Regions from separate parts of the Thioalkalivibrio nitratireducens DSM 14787 genome, predicted to be linked through region 1. Evidence: predicted binding sites of a transcription regulator. Region 1 holds the regulator's gene; each other region holds the start of a gene.
The links. The regulator sigma-54, encoded in region 1, starts transcription at its own class of promoters, with help from an activator protein. The targets are predictions, from matches to a motif close to TGGCANGNTNCNTGCTT.
Positions count from the first base shown of each region.

Region 1 (4,989 bases):
GACAGCCGCTTCTGGCGCTTGGCAGCGAGCCGGTTGCGCACGGTCCGGGCGAGGTCGTGCATGGACATCCGGCTGCTGTCGATCGTTACGTCCGCCAGGGCCGCGATGTGCCCCAGCCAGTTCCGCTCCATCGCGATCGCCTCGACCAGCGGCAGGCCCTTGCGTGCCAGCGGGTGCCGCCGGCGGGTATGATGATAGCGGCGCAGCAGCACCTCGTCCGAGGACTGCAGGAAAACGACCTCGACCTGCACGTCGTTGGCGCGCAAGCGGGCGAGGGTCGCGGCCAGAGCGCCCAGGGCGTGTAGCCCGCTGCGCACGTCCACGCCCACGGCAATGCAGCCTTCGTTGCGGTGGGTGCTGTCACGCAGCTCCTGGATCAATGCGTCCAGCAATGCCAGGGGCAGGTTGTCGACGCAGAAGAAGCCAGCGTCCTCGAGCGTGTTCAGCGCGACGGTCTTGCCGGAGCCCGAGAGTCCACTGACGAGCAACAGGCGCATGTTCATGGCGCCTGCTCCGATCGCGCGCTCTGCATCTGCAGCCGCTGCCGGGTGCGCAGGTCGTCGCCCGCGACGTAGCCTTGCAGGTGCAACAGGTGAGCGCGTACCGCGGCCTCGATCATCACCGCGATGTTGCGCCCGGGCGCGACCGGGAGGCTGACCAGCGGAATCCGCAGGCCCAGGATCTCGATCTCGCCGCGGCAGCCAGTCAGGCGGTCGTCGGGCACCGGCGGGGGGCGGTCACGATCGCGCAGGTCGATGATCAGGCGCAGGTACTTGCCGCGCTTGATCGCCGAGTCGCCGTACATCGCGCGGATGTTCAGCACTCCCAGCCCGCGGACCTCGAGCAGATCCCGCAACAGGGGAGGGCAGGTGCCCCGGATGATGTCGGGGGCGATGCGGGCGAACTCAGGCGCATCGTCGGCGATCAGGCGGTGCCCGCGGCTGACCAGTTCCAGCGCGACCTCGCTCTTGCCTACGCTGGAATCCCCGGAGATCAGCACCCCGGCTCCCAGGATCTCCATGAACACGCCGTGGCGCACCGCGGTGTGGGCCAGGCGCTGTTGCAGGAAGTAACGCAGCAGCGCAATCACCTCGTGACTGCTTGAACTCGTGCACAGGATCACTGGCAGCGGGTGCGGACAGTGCGCGGGCAGTTGTTCGAACGGACAGGTTCCCTCGGCGAAGATGACCGCGGCGGTGCCGGTGGCCGCGAGGTCATGGATCAGCTTCTCGTGCTCGGTGGGCCCGAGGCTCTCGATGTAGGCGGCCTCGCGGTCGCCGATCACCTGGATCCGGTTGGGCCGGATCAGGTTCAGGTGGCCAGCCAGCGGCAGGTCGCTGTCGGTCGTGCCGGGCAGGATGCGATCTGCCGCGACCTTCTGCCCGTGCACGTAGGTCAGCCCCATCCGTGGCCCGAGGGTCGCGACCAGGTCGGCCAGGGTGAGCTTGTCAGGCATCATGGAACGCAGCGGTGGCGGCCTGCTGCAGTCCCGGTGGGTCGACCGCGCGGCGCATTGCGGCGATGTTGTCGGGCCGGGACAGTGCCCGCGCAAGCTGGGCCAGCAGTTCCAGGTGGTCGCCGGTGGACGCTTCCGGGACAACCAGCGCGATCAGGATGTCGACGGGTTCGTGATCGAGTGCGTCAAAATCCACGCCCTGATCGACCCGTAGGATCGCGACCCGGGGCGCGTCGAGTTCAGCCATCCGGCCATGGGGGATCGCCACCCCATGGCCGAGGCCGGTGGAGCCCAGCCGTTCCCTCGCCGATAGAGCATCGAACACGAGGTGAGTGGGCGGCCCGGCGGCCGACTCGTCGGCCCCCCCGGCCAGCAGTTCGCCCAAGGTCTCCAGCGCCCGCTTCTTGCTCGAAACCGTCGGCTCGATCTGGACGCGTTCCAGCGTGAGGAGGTCGGCGAGCCGCATGGCTCAGGCGGTTTGCTGTCGGTTGCGCATCGCGCCTTCGGCGCGGTGGTGGTCCTTCATTTTCTCCTTGTGCTTGATCAGCTGCCGGTCCGTCTTGTCGATCAGGCCATCGATCGCCGCGTACATGTCGTCATGCGTGGTGTCGGCGTGGATCTGGTTGCCGCTGACCTGCAGGTTCGCCTCGGCCTTGTTGTGGTTCTTCTCCACCGTGAGCACGACATGGATATCGATCACCTGATCGAAGTGGCGCTCGAGGCGCTGGAACTTGTCCTCGACATAGTCACGCAGGGCGCTCGTGATGTCGACGTGATGACCGGTCAGGTTGATTTGCATACTCACACTCCTTTCATGGGTGGGAACGCGAGCGCTAGACGAGCTGCCGTCGTTCGCTCGATGGCGGCAGGTTCATTGCCTCGCGGTACTTGGCCACGGTACGCCGGGCCACGTTGATGCCCCGGTCCGACAGGACCTGGGCGAGTCTGGAATCGCTCATTGGGCGATCGGGAGGTTCTTCGCTGATCAATTGGCGGATCATCGCACGGATCGCGGTCGCGGAGCATTCGCCGCCGTCGCGGGTGCCCACGTGGCTCGAGAAGAAATACTTGAACTCGAACACGCCGCGCGGGGTATGCATGTACTTCTGTGTGGTGACCCGGGAGATCGTCGACTCATGCATCCCCAGTGCCTCAGCGATATCGCGCAGGATCAGCGGCTGCATCGCCACCTCGCCCTGTTCCAGGAATCCGGTCTGGCGCTCGACGATCGCACGCGCGACCCGCAGCAGCGTTTCATTGCGGCTGTGTAGGCTTTTCAGAAACCAGCGCGCCTCCTGCAACTGGTTACGCATGAAGGCGCTGTCGCGGGCGTCGCTGACCCGACGCACCATGCCGGCGTACAGGCTGTTGATGCGGATCCGTGGCGCGATCTCGGGGTTCAGGTCCACGCGCCAGCCGGTGCCGTCCCGGCGCACGTAGACGTCCGGAGTCACGTATTCCGGGGGCTGGTTGCTGATCTGGCTGCCGGGCCGGGGGTTCAGCGTGCGGATCAGTTCCAAGGACCGGGCCAGTTCTGCTTCGCTCAGGCCGAGTGCGCGTTGCAAGCCCTTGAAATCGTGCCGTGCCAAGTGGTCCATCCCATCTGCGACCACCCTCAGCGCGGCGTCGCGCTCGGGCGTCGCCGGAGGGAGGCTGCGCAACTGGATGGACAGGCACTCGCGCAGGTTGCGTGCGCCTACGCCGACCGGGTCGCATTGCTGGATCCAGTGCAGTACGGCCTCGATTTCGTCGATGCCGACTTCGGTTTCGCCGCCCAGCGTGTCCTGCAGGCTGTCCAGGTCGGTCTCGAGGTAGCCGTCGGCGTTGATGCTGTCGATCAGCGCCGCGCCGATCCTGCGGTCGGCATCGTTCAACGGGCTCAGGTGCAGCTGCCACAGCAGGTGTTCGTGCAGGCCGCCACCCGCCCCCGCCTGGTTCTCGAACGGATCCCGGTCGTCCGATTCGCTCCGCTGTCCGGTGCTGCTGCCGTAGTCGGTGGTGTCCCAGGACTCACCGTCTCCGGGCTGGTCCGGCGCGGATGCCTCGGTCTCGGGGCCGGTCTCGGTCTCCGGCGTGCCGTCGCTCGTGTTGGCATCCTCTGCAAGCTCCAGCATCGGATTGCTCTCCAGCGCCTGTTGCACCTCCAGTTGCAGTTCCAGCGTCGACAGTTGCAGCAGCCGGATCGCCTGTTGCAGCTGGGGCGTCATGGTCAGCGTCTGACCCAGCTGGAGGTTCAGGGATGACTTCAACATGCGGCGGCACTACAGGGGGCATTGGTGTTCATGGCTTCATGGTACTGCCTGTGCACGCGCTTTTGCAGTCTCCTGCAGCCAGGGCGGGTTCGCGGCTGGTCTTGCGCAGATCCGGCGCGCCAGTCGCAGGCCGGGAATCCTGCTGGCGTAGACGCCCCGGGACTGCTACAGGCGGAAGTGTTCGCCCAGGTAGACGGTACGTACCCGGTGGTCGGCGAGCAGTTCCGCGGGGGTGCCCTCGCTGAGCAGCCGTCCCTCGCTTAGGATGTAGGCGCGGTCGCAGATTCCCAGCGTCTCGCGCACGTTGTGATCCGAGATCAGCACCCCGATGCCGCGCTGTTTCAGATGTCCGATCACGTCCTGGATCTCGACCACGGAGATCGGATCCACGCCGGCGAACGGCTCGTCGAGGCAGACGAACTGCGGGTTGCCGGCCAGCGCCCTGGCAATTTCGGCGCGTCGGCGCTCGCCGCCCGACAGCGCGATACCGGGGCTGTCGCGGACCGTTTCGAGCTGGAATTCCTCGATCAGCGCATCGCCGGTCTCGCGCCGGCCGGCCGCATCCAGGTCGCGGCGCAGTTCCAGCACGGCCTGCAGGTTCTGCCACACCGTCAGCCGCCGGAAGATCGACGCCTCCTGGGGCAGGTAGCCGAGACCCAGCCGGGCGCGCAGGTGTACCGGGGCCCGGGTCACGTCGCGCTTGGCCAGTTCGATCCGGCCGGCATCCGGCTGGATCAGGCCGACCAGGATATAGAAGCAGGTCGTCTTGCCGGCACCGTTCGGCCCCAGCAGCCCGACCACCTCGCCGTGACGCAGGTGGACGTCCACCTGGGACAGGACCGTCCGCTTGCCGTAACGCTTGGTCAGGCCGGTTCCAGTCAGGCAGGCGTCGGCAGCGCTCGCCGGACAGGGGGTTTCTGGCCCAGCGGCCCCCATCGCCAAACTCATTCCGGGCGCGGGAGGATCGTGATGTGTACCCTCCGCGTTTCGCTGCCCTCGATCCCGATGATGTCCTGTGCGAGGTCGTAGGTGATGCGCTCACCGCTGGCATCTTCGGTTGCGGTCTGCACCCGCGCATCCTGCAACAGCACCAGGATCTGGTCGTCGAAGGTGTATTCCATCCGGTCGGCGGTGGCCACGCGCGGCTGCCCGGCGGGGTCGGGCGATTCGGCCCGGACCGGGTTACCCTCGGCTTCCATTCGTACCGGGCGCCGTTCCGGGGCGTGGATCACGATGCGGTCGGCATGCAGCGTGAGGTTGCCCCGGGTGACCTCGACGCTG
Region 1 is NC_019902.2:2,730,334-2,735,322, reverse strand. It holds gene rapZ (RNase adapter RapZ) at 1-497, opposite strand, end outside; gene hprK (HPr(Ser) kinase/phosphatase) at 500-1,459, opposite strand; gene TVNIR_RS12505 (PTS sugar transporter subunit IIA) at 1,449-1,922, opposite strand; gene hpf (ribosome hibernation-promoting factor, HPF/YfiA family) at 1,926-2,255, opposite strand; gene TVNIR_RS12495 (RNA polymerase factor sigma-54) at 2,290-3,708, opposite strand; gene lptB (LPS export ABC transporter ATP-binding protein) at 3,874-4,644, opposite strand; gene lptA (lipopolysaccharide transport periplasmic protein LptA) at 4,653-4,989, opposite strand, start outside.

Region 2 (4,989 bases), 1.1 Mb from region 1:
CCAGGGGAACGTTTTCGGTCATCGGATCGGGTTCGGTGGGCGTCGTCCCGAGTGTACTGCGTTGCCGTCCCCACCGGGAACCGCACGGCCGGTCCGGCGGTTTGTCGGCGGGTCCAACGGGCGCTACGCTAGCGCGATGAAAAAGGATGCGAATGCCCCACCGGAGCAGCCGAGTGCGCGAGCTCATCATCCAGGCCTGGCCCCGATCGACGATTCCGAGCTGACCCGGGAAAGCTGGAAGATCTTCCAGATCATGGCCGAGTTCGTCGAGGGCTTCGAACGGCTCGCGCGGATCAAGCCGTCGGTGAGTGTCTTCGGTTCGGCCAGGATTCCGCCGGGGCATCCGGACTACCTGCTCGCCGAGGAGATCGCGCGCCAGTTGTCGGATTCCGGTTTCGCGGTGGTCAGTGGCGGCGGCCCGGGCATCATGGAGGCGGCGAACAAGGGGGCGTTCGCGGGGAAATCGCCGAGCATCGGTCTGAATATCCAGCTGCCGCACGAACAACAGGCGAATCCGTACCAGGACATCGGCCTGGGGTTCCGGCACTTTTTCGCGCGCAAGGTGATGTTCGTGAAATACGCGTCCGCGTATGTGGTGCTGCCCGGGGGCTTTGGCACCCTCGACGAACTGGCCGAGATCCTGACCCTGGTCCAGACCGGTAAGTCGCGCCGGATCCCGATCGTGTTGGTCGGAACCACGTTCTGGCGCGGCCTGCTGGACTGGTTCGAGCAGACGCTGGTCGCCCGCGGTACGATTTCGACCGGCGACTTGGCGTTATACTCGCTGGTAGACACTCCCGAGGCCGCGGTCAACGCCATCTTCGAGTACTACGAGGCACGCAGCTTCGAGCCCTCGGCAGAGGAAAAGCAACGCCTGATGGAGCTCTGAAATGCGCTGGATCCTGTTCGCGGCCCTAGCGGGCCTGATCGCACTGCCGGCCGCCTGGGCGCAGGAGTGGAGCGATGCTCCACCTCCGCCGGAAATAGCAGCCGACGCCCCGCCGCCGGTCCTCGACGAGCGTGCCCGGCAGCTGCAGCGGCTGGAGGAGGCCGATATCACGCTGATCGAGCGGCGCGACGGGCTGATTCGGGAATACCGGTTCGGCGGGCGCCTGTTCATGGTGGAAGTGATCCCCCGCTATGGGCGACCCTACTACCTGCTCGACACCACCGGGGACGGCATGCTCGATACCCGCCGGCCCGGCCTGGGCCCTGACTTCGTGCCGCCGCAATGGATCCTGTTCGCGTGGTGACCCGGCGGGGGCGGGCAGCCCTTTTCTTCCCCGGTCTCCTACCGGCCTTGCTGTTGAGCGCATCGCTGGCGGTCGCCAGCGACGTCTATCGCTGGACCGGTCCGGACGGAACGCCGCACTTCGGCGATCGGCCACCGACCGGGGCAGATTCGGAACGGATCGAGGTGCGTGCGCCTATGGGTGCGCTGCCGCTGCCCGACGCCGAGGAGATCCTGCGCAGGCCGCTGCGGCCCGTGACCGAGGAACCGGTGGGTGCGCCGGAAGCGCCCACCGTCGAGGCGGATCCGGACGAACCCGACCCGGTGACCCGGGATCGCCGTAGCTTCCGCGGCCGTTAGCACCAACCGGGTGCGCCCGGTCGCGCGTATCGCACCATATTGGTGCTATTATCCCCCGGCACCCGTGCATCCTGCGTCCCTTTGGCGCCGGATCGGCGAATCAACGGCGCAGGCGATGGGCGCGCGATTCTGGCGCAATTCCTGCTAGGTCCTCCCCGATGAATGCCAATGCTGTTCCAGACCGATCCGGTACGGACGTCTGTTCGTGGTGGGACGACCTGTCGACCGCAGTGCTGGTCACCGACGGCCGGCTGCGGCTGATTTCGGTCAACTCGGCAGCCGAGGTGCTGCTCGGCCTCAGCCGCGAGCGGGTCGTTGGGGCGCAACTCGGGCAATCGCTGCGCCTGGACCGGAACCTGACCGGGCAGTTGCAGCACGCGATGACCCTGGACCATCCGCTCACGCTGCGTGCCCGTCGCCTGCAACCGTTGCGCGCACAGGGGTTTCTCGCCGATCTGGTGGTCTCGCCGCTGCACGATGCGATGCTACCCGCGCGCCTGCTGATCGAACTCACCGCCATCGACCGCCAGCAGCGGATCAACCAGGAAGACCAGCTGCGCCAGCAGCAGGCGATCAGCCGGGCAGTGACCCGCGGGCTCGCGCACGAAATCAAGAACCCGCTGGGCGGCCTGCGCGGTGCGGCGCAGCTGTTGGCCTGCGAGCTCGACGATTCGGCGCTGCGGGAGTACACCCGGATCATCATTCGCGAGGCGGACCGCCTGCGCGGCCTGGTCGATCGCATGCTGGGACCGAACAATCTCCCACGGCTCGAGCCGGTGAACGTGCACGAGGTACTCGAGCACGTGCGTGGGCTGGTCAGCGTGCAACTGCCGCTGGATCTGCGGATCACGGCGGATTACGACCCCAGCATCCCCGAAGTGCTGGCCGATCGCGACATGCTGGTGCAGGCGATCCTCAATCTGGTGCAGAACGCGATGCAGGCACTCGGCGACCACGGCGAGATCCGCCTGATGTCCCGGATCCTGCGCCAGTACACGATCTCCGGCGAGCGCCACCGCCTGGTCGCGCGCCTGCGGGTGCGCGACAACGGCCCGGGCGTTCCCGAGGAGATCCGCGAGCGGATCTTCTTTCCGATGGTGACCGGGCGCGCATCCGGTACCGGGCTGGGTCTGCCGATCGCACAGGGCCTGGTCCAGCTGAACAACGGCCTGATCGAGTGCCACTCGCGGCCGGGATGCACCGACTTCGACGTCCTGCTGCCCCTGGAGAGCGAGCAATGAAAACGTCCATCTGGGTCATCGACGACGACGATTCGATTCGCTGGGTGCTCGAGCGTGCGCTGAGCCGCGCGGGCCTCGACGCCCGCGGCTTCGAATCGGCCGATCTGGCCTGGAGCGCTCTGGAGCAGGACGAGGCGCCGGACGTGATCGTCGCCGACATCCGGATGCCGGGTTTGAACGGGCTGGATTTCCTGGCCCGCGTGCGCAACCGTCCGGATCACCCGCCAGTGATCATCATGACCGCGTTCTCGGATCTGGAAAGCGCGGTCGCAGCCTACCAGACCGGGGCTTTCGAATACCTGCCGAAGCCGTTCGACCTGGACGAGGCGGTGGGCCTGGTCCGCCGGGCGCTGCAGGCGCGCCGCGAGAGCAGGGTCAGCGCCGGTGACGAGGCCGGGCCGCCCGCCGCCATCATTGGCGAGGCGCCGGCGATGCAGGAGCTGTTCCGTGCGATCGGCCGGTTATCGCGGTCGAACATCACCGTGCTGGTGAATGGCGAGTCCGGCACCGGCAAGGAGCTGGTGGCCCGCGCGCTGCACCAGCACAGCCCGCGTGCGCACCAGCCACTGATCGCGCTGAACACTGCCGCGATCCCGAAGGATCTGCTCGAAAGCGAGCTGTTCGGTCACGAGCGGGGCGCGTTCACCGGTGCAAGTCAGGGCCGCAAGGGGCGCTTCGAACAAGCCGACGGCGGCACGTTGTTCCTGGACGAGATCGGCGATATGCCCTTTGACCTGCAGACGCGCCTGCTGCGGGTACTGTCGGACGGCACCTTCTACCGTGTTGGCGGGCATACCCCGATCCGGGTCGATGTGCGCATCATCGCTGCCACGCACCAGGACCTTGAGGACCGGGTGGCCGCGGGCCTGTTCCGGGAAGACCTGTTCCACCGGTTGAACGTGATCCGCATCCATGTGCCCGCGCTGCGTGAGCGCCCCGAGGACATCCCGCTGCTGATCCGCCATTTCATGCTGGAGGCCGCCCGCGACCTGGACGTTGAACCCAAGCTGATGCGGCCCGAGGTCGTCGCCGAACTGCAGCGGATGCGCTGGCCGGGCAACGTGCGCCAGCTGGAAAACACCTGCCGCTGGCTGACGGTGATGGCCTCCGGCCGCGAGGTTCACCTCGAGGATCTGCCGCCGGAACTGCGAGGACAGCCGGCGCAGGAGTCCACCGATTCCGGCACACGTGTTGCGCCGGTGCGCGACTGGACCCGGGAGCTTGCCGAGCGTGCGCGGGAGCACTGGCGCAGCGGGTCCCGGGGCGTGCTGGCGGTGGTGCAGCCCCAGTTTGAACGCACCCTGATCCTGGAGGCGCTGGCGATGACCGACGGCCATCGCCAGCAGGCTGCAGCGCTGCTGGGCTGGGGGCGCAACACCCTGACGCGGAAAATCCAGGAACTCGGTATCGATCGCCCCGACCCCCGCTAACCTCCATGGCCCGTGTGGCCACCCCCGATGATGAAAGAGGCGTAGGGCGGAAAAGGCCGAAGGCCGTCATCCGCCAACCGGCGCCCGGGGTGCCGCGGGCGCCTGGGCACTGCGAACGCCGTGTGGCGGATGACGCTGCGCTAGTCCGCCCTACGTGTCGCCCGGGACGCGACGCGGGTTCTTTCACCTCAACGCCTGTGCCAGCGGCCACCCCGCAACATGAAAATGCGAGCCACGGAAAGCACGGAAAGCACGGAAAAGGGTTAAATTTGTATCATCTTCCGTGGCCGTATTTTCACGTTGACGGCCGTGGCTCGTCGCCGCTACCCCGGCCACGCAAGAAGCGTACGCCGGCGCGCAGAATGTCGTCTCCAGGAGCGGACCCGGGAAATCCTCAGCCATGCTGCATATCGTACTCTTCGAGCCCGAGATCCCGCCGAACACCGGCAACATCATCCGCCTGGCCGCGAATACCGGCGCCCAGCTTCACCTGATCCACCCGCTGGGCTTCGCGCTCGACGAACGGCGGCTGCGCCGCGCGGGCCTGGACTATCGCGAGTTCACGGCAGTTCACGAGTACCAAAGCCTGGCGGCCTGCCTGTCGGCTGGAGCCCTGACGCGTCTGTTTGCGCTGACCACGCACGCGCGTCGCCGCCACGATACGCCCGCCTTCGCGTCCGGTGACGGTTTCCTGTTCGGCCCCGAGACTCGCGGTCTGCCCGAACCT
Region 2 is NC_019902.2:3,869,010-3,873,998, reverse strand. It holds gene polA (DNA polymerase I) at 1-22, opposite strand, end outside; gene TVNIR_RS17735 (LOG family protein) at 137-889, shown strand; gene TVNIR_RS17730 (DUF2782 domain-containing protein) at 891-1,253, shown strand; gene TVNIR_RS17725 (DUF4124 domain-containing protein) at 1,307-1,591, shown strand; gene glnL (nitrogen regulation protein NR(II)) at 1,750-2,832, shown strand; gene ntrC (nitrogen regulation protein NR(I)) at 2,829-4,262, shown strand; gene TVNIR_RS17710 (tRNA (cytidine(34)-2'-O)-methyltransferase) at 4,663-4,989, shown strand, end outside.
Region 2: the regulator sigma-54 is predicted to act here: its motif matches at 1,722-1,738, upstream of glnL (nitrogen regulation protein NR(II)).

Region 3 (4,989 bases), 1.0 Mb from region 1:
TTCAGCAATACCTGGAACTGGTAGTAGTGCTGCAATCGGTTCGGGTTCTCGCCGTAGCGCCCGTCGGTCGGGCGCCGCGAAGGCTGTACATACGCCGCACGCCAGGGTTCCGGTCCGATCGAGCGCAGGAAGGTCGCCGGGTGGAACGTGCCGGCGCCGACCTCCATGTCATAGGGCTGCAGCAGCACGCAACCGTGCCGGGCCCAGTATTCCTGAAGCTGCCGGATCAGATCCTGAAAGGTGACCGTGGTGGGGTGCATGATGTGCCTGAATCGCAAGGAAAACGCTGGAGTATACCGGCCCGCCGGGGGCGCCTGCCAGCGGCGGGCCGGCAATCCGCCGGTATTCTGGCCCGTGGGCCGCGCACACGGGCTCCACGAGGCACCCACGCGCTCCGGGAGCAATCGCTCGGCCGGACGCGCGGACTATTTTGGGCTGGACCCGAAAACGGATCGTCCAGTGATGGGTTTCCCGTGATTGGCCGTGCCTGCCTGGCCCCCGGTATCCCCGACCGAGGTCGGCCGCTTGGGGTCGGTGCAGTTCCGCCTGGAACGGATTCTCCGCGGCGCGGCAGCGGGTTGGTTCCGGGGTCGGACGATCCGGGGCTATCCGGAGGCGCCGCCGCGCTGCGGGCGGGACCCGGGTGGCTTGCCGTCATGCGGTCGGAAGGGGATGACCCGCGCGGATCGTCGGGTTGCGTGCACCGGTTCCAGTACCTGGGCAACCAGTGCTTCGAACAGCAGCGCGCGCACCGCGCGTTCCGCCGCGGCGCTGTCCGGAGCCTGCTGCAGATCCGGTGGCGTGAGCCGTGCCGACTGGAGCACCCGCCGTGCTGCGTCGCCGCGCCACTCGGCTACGATATGTCCGGAGACGTTGTCGAAAATACGCAGCACACGGCTGGCATGTTCCAATGATGCTTGCAGTACAAGCATGGACCCCTCCCTGCTCGGTCGGTTTCGAACGCGAGTGCAAATGAGAATTATTATTACCCATCAGGATAGCCGGTGACCCCGGATTCGACAAGCGCTCCGCTACCGTCGCGCGCGCAGCGTTACCGCGCCACGCGCTTCGCGACCCTTGTCGCCGCAATGGTGAATTCGGCGCTGGCGGTAACCCAGATCGTCGCCGGCTGGCTGTTCCAGTCGCAGGCGCTGATCGCGGATGGCGTGCACACGCTCTCGGATCTGGTCAGCGATGGCGTGGTACTGGTCGCAGCGCGCAAGGCGTCGGCGTCGCCCGACCGGGATCATCCCTATGGCCACGGGCGCATCGAGACGCTGGCGACCGTCGTCGTCGGTGTGATGCTGGCCGTTGCCGCCCTGGGCATCGGCTGGGCCGCAGTGCAGCGTCTGCTGGCCTGGGAGATGGTGAGCGGCCCCGCTCCGGCGGCGCTGGCCTTTGCAGTGCTGACCCTGGTCGCGAAGGAGGGTCTGTACCAGTACACGGTACGGGTCGCGCGGCGCATCGGGTCTCCATTGCTGCACGCGAACGCCTGGCACCACCGCAGTGACGCGATCTCGTCGCTGGTGGTGCTGGTGGGCATTGGCGGAGCGGTGGCCGGCTGGCCCTGGCTGGATGCGGTCGCCGCGCTGGTGGTGGCAGTGTTCATTCTGCACATGGCCTGGCGCCTGGTGTTCAAGAGCGCCGCGGAGCTGATCGATACCGCGCTGGAGCCGGAACAGGTGGCAACGATACGGGATGCGATCGCCTGTGTGCCGGGCGTGAAGAGCGCGCACATGCTGCGCACCCGGAAGCTGGGCAACGAGGCGGCGGCCGACGTGCACATCCAGGTGGCGCCCCGGATCTCGGTCTCCGAGGGTCACCAGATCGCGGATGAGGTATACCGGTCGGTTCGGGCGAGCTTCCCCGCGCTGCGCGATGTGACCGTCCATGTCGATCCGGAGAACGACGAGGAGCAGGTGCGGTCGGTCGGTCTGCCACTGCGCCCGGAGATCACCGAATGCCTCCGGGGCGCCTGGGAAGGCGAGCCCGAGCTCGCATCGGTCGAGCAGGTGGGGCTGCACTACCTGGGCGGCCGCGTGCACGTGACCGTGACCCTGCGGCTCGACGACGAGGATGCCGGCGCGCAACTGAACCGGCGCGCGGTGCAACTGGCCGAGCGCCTGCGGCAGGGGGCGGATTTCAAGGATCAGCTCGGCGAGGTATTGATCCTGTACCGGGCGCGCACCAGGGATGGGCGCTCCTGAGCGCCGGTTGCACCATGGTGGTGCCTTCGCTGTTCCAGTCTGGTGCGTAGGACGGGCAAGGGTGTCATCATGGGCAATCCGGGCGCCAAACCATGGCTGGCACAAACCGTGCTTTTGGATTCGGCCGTAACGGATCGCCCGTACCTGTGCCCCGCGCCGGAGGGCTGCGTCCATACATCACGCTCAAGCCAAACGAAAGGAGACTCTCATGTCCGCAGCCGATGTGCTGAAAACCATCCAGGACAAGGAAGTGAAGTTCATCGACTTCCGCTTTACCGACAGCAAGGGCAAGGAGCAGCATGTGACTGTCCCGGCCCACGAGATCGAAGAGGATACCTTCGAGGATGGCAAGATGTTCGACGGATCCTCGATTGCCGGCTGGAAGGGCATCAACGAGTCCGACATGATCCTGATGCCCGATCCGGAGTCGGCGGTGCTGGATCCGTTCTTCGAGGATCTGACGCTGAACCTGCGCTGCGACGTGGTCGAGCCGGCGACCATGCAGGGCTACGATCGCTGCCCGCGCTCCCTGGGCAAGCGTGCCGAGGCCTACCTGGCCTCGACCGGTATTGCCGACACGGCGCTGTTCGGGCCGGAGAACGAGTTCTTCGTGTTCGACGACGTGAAATGGGGTGCCTCCCTCTCGGGTTCCTACTGCAGGGTCGATTCGAGCGAGGCTTCCTGGAACTCCGAGCGCGTCTACGAGGACGGCAACATCGGCCACCGGCCAACGGTCAAGGGCGGCTATTTCCCGGTGCCGCCGGTCGACAGCCTGCACGACATCCGTTCGACGATGTGCGACGTGCTCGACGAGATGGGGCTGCACACCGAGGTGCACCACCACGAGGTCGCGACCGCGGGGCAGTGCGAGATCGGTGTCGGTGCCGCGATGCTGACGCGCAAGGCCGACGAGGTCCAGATCCTGAAGTATGTCGTCCAGAACGTGGCCCACGCCCACGGCAAGACGGCGACCTTCATGCCCAAGCCGATCGTCGGTGACAACGGGTCCGGGATGCATGTGCACATGTCCCTGTCGAAGGACGGCGTGAATCTCTTCAGCGGCGACCTCTATGGCGGACTGTCGGAGACGGCCCTCTACTATATCGGCGGGATCATCAAGCACGCGCGGGCGCTGAACGCGTTCACGAACCCCTCGACCAACAGCTACAAGCGGCTGGTGCCCGGCTTCGAGGCGCCGGTGATGCTTGCCTACTCGGCGCGCAACCGTTCCGCGTCGATTCGCATCCCGTTCGTGATGAGCCCGAAGGCACGGCGCATCGAGGTCCGGTTCCCGGATTCCACCGCCAACCCGTACCTGGCCTTCGCCGCCATGCTGATGGCCGGCATCGACGGGATCCAGAACAAGATCCATCCCGGGGACGCGATGGACAAGAACCTGTACGACCTGCCGCCGGAGGAAGAGAAGAACATCCCGCAGGTCAGCAATGCGCTGGACAACGCGCTCGACGAACTCGATAAGGATCGCGCGTTCCTGACCGCGGGCGGCGTGTTCACCGACGACATGATCGATGCCTACATCGAGCTGAAGATGGAAGAAGTCACGCGCCTGCGCATGACGACCCACCCGGTCGAGTTCGATATGTATTACAGCCTGTAGCCGAGCCCGCACCAGCGGGCCTGGGTCACCCGGCAGCATGGGAGTTCCCGTGCTGCCGGTTTGCCCGTGGTTTCCGGTTCCGATCTTGCCCCGGGCAAAAAAAAAGCCGCCCCTGCCGAGGCGGCTCGATGGATCCGGGGTTGCCCCGGATCCTGCAGTACCGTCAGATCGCCTTCACCGCGCCGGCGGCCAGGCCCTTCGGGGTCTGCTGAATTTCGAAAGACACCTTCTGACCTTCGGCCAGGGTCTTGAACCCGCTTCCATCGATTGCGGAGAAGTGGACAAAGACGTCCTTGCCGCCATCATCAGGAGTGATGAACCCGAAACCCTTGCTTTCGTTGAACCACTTCACGACACCAGTATTCACAACCATAAACCTCGTTACTTAGAGAGAAACAAAAGTGAGCGGCTCGGCGGCAACCGTTCAACGGAAGCGACTGCTGATACAGATCCCACCACGATATGTCGCTTGTCGGCCTCTCACGCGCCTGACTATACGCCGGACTTCGCGTGAACGCCAATAAATCTCTTGCTTATTTTTCGTTGCTGTCGCTTTGCTTTGGCGATGGGTCGTCGCGCTTCGCTCCGGCGCCCGGCTGTTACCATGGTCGACGATGTGCGCCGATACCCCCCAATCCCGGATCCCGCGGCGCCTGGTGATGGTCCGCGATGGACCCGGGGCGCGGAACCGGGCCGCCGCGTGGTTACGGCGTCTGGCTTCGTCCTCTGACGTGGGATGGTTCGGGGCCTCGGTTCCCGATGGGCTGCCAGGAACGCGCCCGGCGCAGGCCGGCCACTGGCTGGGCCGCGAACTCGACGCGCTGGTGTTCGAGGGAGGAGCGATACCCCCGGTGGACGCGCTGGCCATTGCCGCGGGTCTGTTACGCGGCGGGGGCGTGTTCCTGCTGCTTGCGGGTGAACCGGCGCCGACGCCGTTCGGGCGGCGCCTGCGCCGGTTTCTGGCCGAGGACATCGTGGAGCGGGTTGCGGAGGACGGAACGTGGCCGGTTCCGGTGATCCCGTCGCGAGCTGAGGAGCGTCGGCTGAATGCGGGGCAGCGGCGCGTGTTCCGGGCGCTCGCGTGTGCCCCGAGCTGGCCCCCGCGGACTTGCGCGATACTCACCGCACCGCGCGGGCGCGGTAAGTCCACGCTGTTGGGAGCGC
Region 3 is NC_019902.2:3,777,888-3,782,876, reverse strand. It holds gene glyQ (glycine--tRNA ligase subunit alpha) at 1-260, opposite strand, end outside; gene TVNIR_RS17255 (hypothetical protein) at 606-932, opposite strand; gene TVNIR_RS17250 (cation diffusion facilitator family transporter) at 1,005-2,207, shown strand; gene glnA (glutamate--ammonia ligase) at 2,416-3,825, shown strand; gene TVNIR_RS17240 (cold-shock protein) at 3,989-4,192, opposite strand; gene TVNIR_RS17235 (GNAT family N-acetyltransferase) at 4,440-4,989, shown strand, end outside.
Region 3: the regulator sigma-54 is predicted to act here: its motif matches at 2,305-2,321, upstream of glnA (glutamate--ammonia ligase).

Region 4 (4,989 bases), 240 kb from region 1:
CGCGACCACCTCGCGGCGGCCGCGGTGGATGTGCGCGACCCGACGGCCCTTGTGCAGCCGGATGCCGCGCTCGGCGTACCAGCCGTCGTCATTCAGCAGGATCTCGTCGACGGTCTTCTCGCCCGCGAGCACCGGCGAGAGCAGGATGCGGTTGTAGTTGCCATGCGGCTCGGCGCCGAACACGGTGATCTCGTACATGTCCGGTTTCAGCTTCAGCAGTTCCTCGACGGTGCGCATGCCGGCCATGCCGTTGCCAACCAGCACCAGCCGTGGTTTTTGTCCGGTTCGGGTCAGCATCACGCGGCCTCCTGGGGCTGGCGGTGGCGTTCGTACAGGAAACGCAGCACTTCGGCCCGGTAGTGGTTGTATTCGGGGGAATCCGCCATCTCCAGGCGCCGGCGCGGGCGCGGCAGGTCGATCCTCAGGATCTCGCCGATGGTCGCGGCGGGGCCGTTGGTCATCATCACGATGCGGTCCGACAGCAGCACCGCCTCGTCGACGTCGTGAGTGACCATCAGCACGGTGTTGCCCAGTTCCGCATGGATCTGCATCAGTGTGTCCTGCAGATGCGCCCGGGTCAGCGCGTCGAGCGCGCCGAAGGGCTCGTCGAGCAGCAACAGGTGCGGCTCCATCGCCAGCGCCCGAGCGATACCCACGCGCTGTTTCATGCCGCCGGAGATCTCGCTCGGACGCTTGTCCAGCGCATGCCCCATGTGCACCCGCTCGAGGTTGTGCCGGGTCCACTGGTCGCGTTCGTCCCGGCTTCGGCCGCGCCAGACCTTGTCCACGGCCAGCCGGACGTTCTCGTAGACCGTCAGCCAGGGCAGCAGCGAGTGGTTCTGGAACACCACCGCCCGTTCCGGGCCCGGCTCGCAGACCTCGCGGCCGTCCATCAGCACCACGCCCTCGGTGGCGCGCAGCAGGCCGGCGACGATGTTCAGGATCGTCGACTTGCCGCAGCCGGAGTGGCCGATGATCGACAGGAACTCGCCCTTGTCGACACGGAGATCGATGTTTTCCAATGCCCGGAACGGGCCGGTGCGGGCGGGAAACTCGATGCCCGCGCGTTCGATCAGCAACTGTGCCTGCATGTCGGACCTCACTTGCGCTCGTAGTCGAAATGGTTCTGGATCAGGGTCATGACGGTGTCGAACACGATCCCGACGAGGCCGATCAGCAGGATCGCGACGATGATCGATTCCACCTTGAGGTTGTTCCACTCGTCCCAGATGTAGAAGCCGATGCCCACGCCGCCGGTCAGCATCTCGGCCGCGACGATCACCATCCAGGCGATGCCGAGCGACAGCTTCATGCCGGTGATCACGTAGGGCCGGATCGCCGGGAGTACGACCTTGAACAGCAGCTCGGTCCGCGACAGGCGCAGCACCCGGGCCACGTTCATGTAGTCCTGCGGGATCGCGCGCACCCCGGCCGCGGTGTTCAGCAGTGTGGGCCAGATGCTGGTGATGAAGATCACGAAGATCGCCGACGGGTCCACCGCCTTGAACAACAGCAGCCCGATCGGCAGCCAGGCCAGCGGCGACACCGGGCGCAGGATCTGGATCAGCGGCTGCCAGGCGCGGTCGAAGGTCCGCGACAGTCCCATCAGGATGCCGATCGGGATCGCCACCGCCACCGCGATGCCGAAACCGACCAGGACCCGGCCGATGGAGTACAGCAACTGGTAGCCCACGCCCTTGTCGTTCGGACCGTAGTCGTAGAAGGGGTCCGACAGCATCTCGACGCCGTGTTCGAAGGTCGCGGCCGGCGACGGGAAGTCGGGGGCGATTTCCTGGTGCACGAACAGCCAGGCGCCGAGCACGATCAGGAAGGTGATCGTCGGCAGCAGGATCGCGAGGGTCAGCGGTCGCAGTTTCTCGACCATCGTCTCGAAACGCCGGTCCACCGCGATCCGTTCCTGCGGCCGCCCCACGGCGGCATCGGCAGGCCGGGCCGGTTCCTCGCGAGCGGGCCCAGCAATCGCGGGGCCCGGCGAAACCGTGTCCCGACGCGGAACGGCATCGGGCCGCGGGGATCCGGCGGCCGGAATGGTGGTAAGAGAGAGGCTCATGGGTGTTCCTCCAGTATCCGGGTCCGGTTCAGGCGTTCATCGCGGCGAGATCGGCCATCGCGACCTTGCGGTTGTGCACTGCGAAGCCGTCGATGTACGCGAGCAGATCGGTCGGGTCGAAGCGGTTGCCGTCGAAGAACCGGTCCGGGCCCATCGCAATCGGCGCGCTCGCGGCCTCGAGCATCCAGGGCTCGGCACGGTCGCCCTCGGTCTTGTGGTCCACGGTCGGATACGCGATGCCCAGCGCCCGCGCCGCCTCGCGGTAGAGGTCGGTGCGGTACACGCGGGCCGCCTCGGCACGGATGTCGATCGGCGTCTCGACCTGGCCCCAGCGGATCATCTGGGTCAGGAACCACTCGGCGTGGGAGCGCCAGGGGAAGGTGGCGGCATAGCGGTAGAAGACGTTGAAGTCCGGGAGCTGGCGCGGTTCCTCGTCGGGCGCGTACTTGAAGGTGCCGGTCATCGACATCTTCACCACGTCCACCGGGGCATTCACCCAGCGCCTCTGCGAGATCGTCTCGACCACCTCCATGCGGTTGGCCGGATCATCCATCCAGCGGTTGGTCTCGATCAGCGCCATCAGCAGCGCCTTGTGGGTGGTCGGGTACCGTTCCACCCAGTCCTGGTTGAACCCCAGCACCTTCTCGGGATTGTTGTTCCAGATCTCGTAGTTGGTGATCACTACCCGCCCGATCCCGGCGTCCACCGCGCGCTCGTTCCAGGGCTCGCCGACGCAGTAGCCATCGATGTTGCGCGCGCGCAGGTTCGCGACCATCTGCGGCGGCGGGATCACGATCAGCCGGATGTCCTGGTCCGGGTCGATGCCGGCGGCGGCCATCCAGTAGCGCAGCTCGTAGTTGTGAGTCGACACCGGGAACACCATCGCGAAGGTCATCGGCTCGCGTCCCGCGGCCTTGTCGGCGTCGATCACCTTCTTCAGCGCGCGGGCGGTCATCGGGCGCTCGGCCATCGCCTCCGGGTCGGCCTCCAGCATCCGGTCGTACAGGTCGTTCGAGACCGTGATGGCATTGCCGTTCAGGTCCATGCTGAACGCGGTGACGGTCGGCCTGCGCGTCGCGCCCACGCCGAGACTGGCCGCGATCGGCATGCCCGCCAACATGTGCCCGCCATCCAGTTCTCCGACGGAGACCTTGTCGCGGATATTGGCCCAGGAGGCCTCCTTCGCCACCGTCACGTCGAGGCCGTATTTCCTGAAGTACCCCTTCTCGTAGGCCATCACCAGCGGTGCACAATCGGTCAGCGGGATGAACCCCAGGCTGAGCTTCGTTCGTTCCAGGCCTTCGGCACCCCCCGCCCAGGCCGCGGCGCGGAAGAAGTCCGGGTGCGTACCCAACGTAATCGCGCCCGCACCAGCGGCGAGCGCACCGAGGAATCGACGCCGTGAAGGATTGCCCGGCTGCTTCTGATCGTTCATGAACTGCCCCCTTGTCTGTTGGAAAACCTGCGCAACAAAAAGGCGTCGCACCGTGCAGGCCGCGAAGAACGCAACCTGCGGGTGGACGCCTTTGTCCGAATCCAAAGCGAAGGACCGCCGTTGGTCCTGCTCGCGATAAGCCAAGCAGACACCGTGCCAACTCGGTCACGGCCGTGCCGACACAATCCGTTGCCATACGGTGCTCATTGTTCCTTCAACGACTTGGCGCCAGAAATCGCGGTAACGCCGGTCGAACACGAAGTGCGGCACCGCAGGCGCCGCACCGCCGGGACATGGCAGTCACCGCACTAGGCTGGTGCCATTACCTTCACCGTGCCCGCCTGTGGTGCGCCCCCGCCGCGTTTGCAGGCGCGGGGATGTCTACCTTTAGGAAGCGAGCCCTCTCGCCAATGGGGTGTCGCGTGTGAACCATCGGGCCAAGGGGATTCGGCCACCGCCGGTTCGGCTGGGGGGCTGGTCTACGTGACCGGGGAGGCCAGCACATCGGCCATGGCCACGGTCGCTTCCGCGACCTCGGCAAGCCTCCGGTTCTGGTTCATCGCCGTCTGGCGCAGCAGACGGTAGGCCTGCTCCTCGGACAGGTTGCGGTGCTTCATCAGCAGAGACTTCGCCCGCTCGATCAGCTTGCGCTCGGCCAGCGCCTCGCGCGCTGCGGTCAGCTCGTCCGCGATCGCGTGCAACTGCCGCGACTGGACATGCACCAGGTCCATCAACGAGGTCTGCAGCAGGCCACCGTTGCCCTCCAGCCGCTGGCGTTCCAGCTCGATCAACCGTGCCGCACCCGCCTCGCCAGTGACCGGCAGCGGCCTGCCGAGGATCACCGCCGATGGCTGTTCCCGCCCGCGGGAATCGGCTTCCCCACCGCCCGTCAACGCGGTTGCATCCTCCAGAACCGCGCGCACTTCCAAAAGCCGGCGCTCGCAGAGGCCGCGCAAATGGGCCTCCAGTTGCTCCTCTACCCCCCACAACGCGTCGATGCGATGGGTCGCCTGGGCGAACCAGAGTTCGGCGAGGTCCAGCGATCCTTCTAGCAGTCCATCCCGGCTGCCGGTACAGGCGATCCGGCGCAGCCGTTCCAGTTCGGCCGTGTGGGGCACGGTCTGGCACTCCTGCCAGAGACGCAGCGAATCCTCGTCGCAGAACTCGGTGAAGATCCGGAAGCAGCGCTCCTGGGCATCGATGCGGTGCACCAGCGATTGGCGCAGCGTCTCGTCGCCCCAGCCGCGGCTGAACCCTGCCACGCCGATCGCGCGCTCCTGGCCCGAAAGTTCTTTCCCCTGCATCAGGTTGAACAACGCAACGAGTGCTCGGGACACCTCCGGATCCACGGCCGTGTCGGCCGCCTCGAACACCACCCCCAGAAGGTGGCCGAGCAGTTCGGTGAACCGCTCGATCACCTCGGGCGCGTCGACATCCTGCCGCAGGATCGCAGCACGCAACTCGGGGAGCCGCGAAAGCCCGT
Region 4 is NC_019902.2:2,491,183-2,496,171, forward strand. It holds gene nirB (nitrite reductase large subunit NirB) at 1-297, opposite strand, end outside; gene TVNIR_RS11400 (ABC transporter ATP-binding protein) at 297-1,091, opposite strand; gene ntrB (nitrate ABC transporter permease) at 1,100-2,071, opposite strand; gene TVNIR_RS11410 (CmpA/NrtA family ABC transporter substrate-binding protein) at 2,100-3,506, opposite strand; gene TVNIR_RS11415 (nitrate regulatory protein) at 3,986-4,989, opposite strand, start outside.
Region 4: the regulator sigma-54 is predicted to act here: its motif matches at 3,649-3,665, upstream of TVNIR_RS11410 (CmpA/NrtA family ABC transporter substrate-binding protein).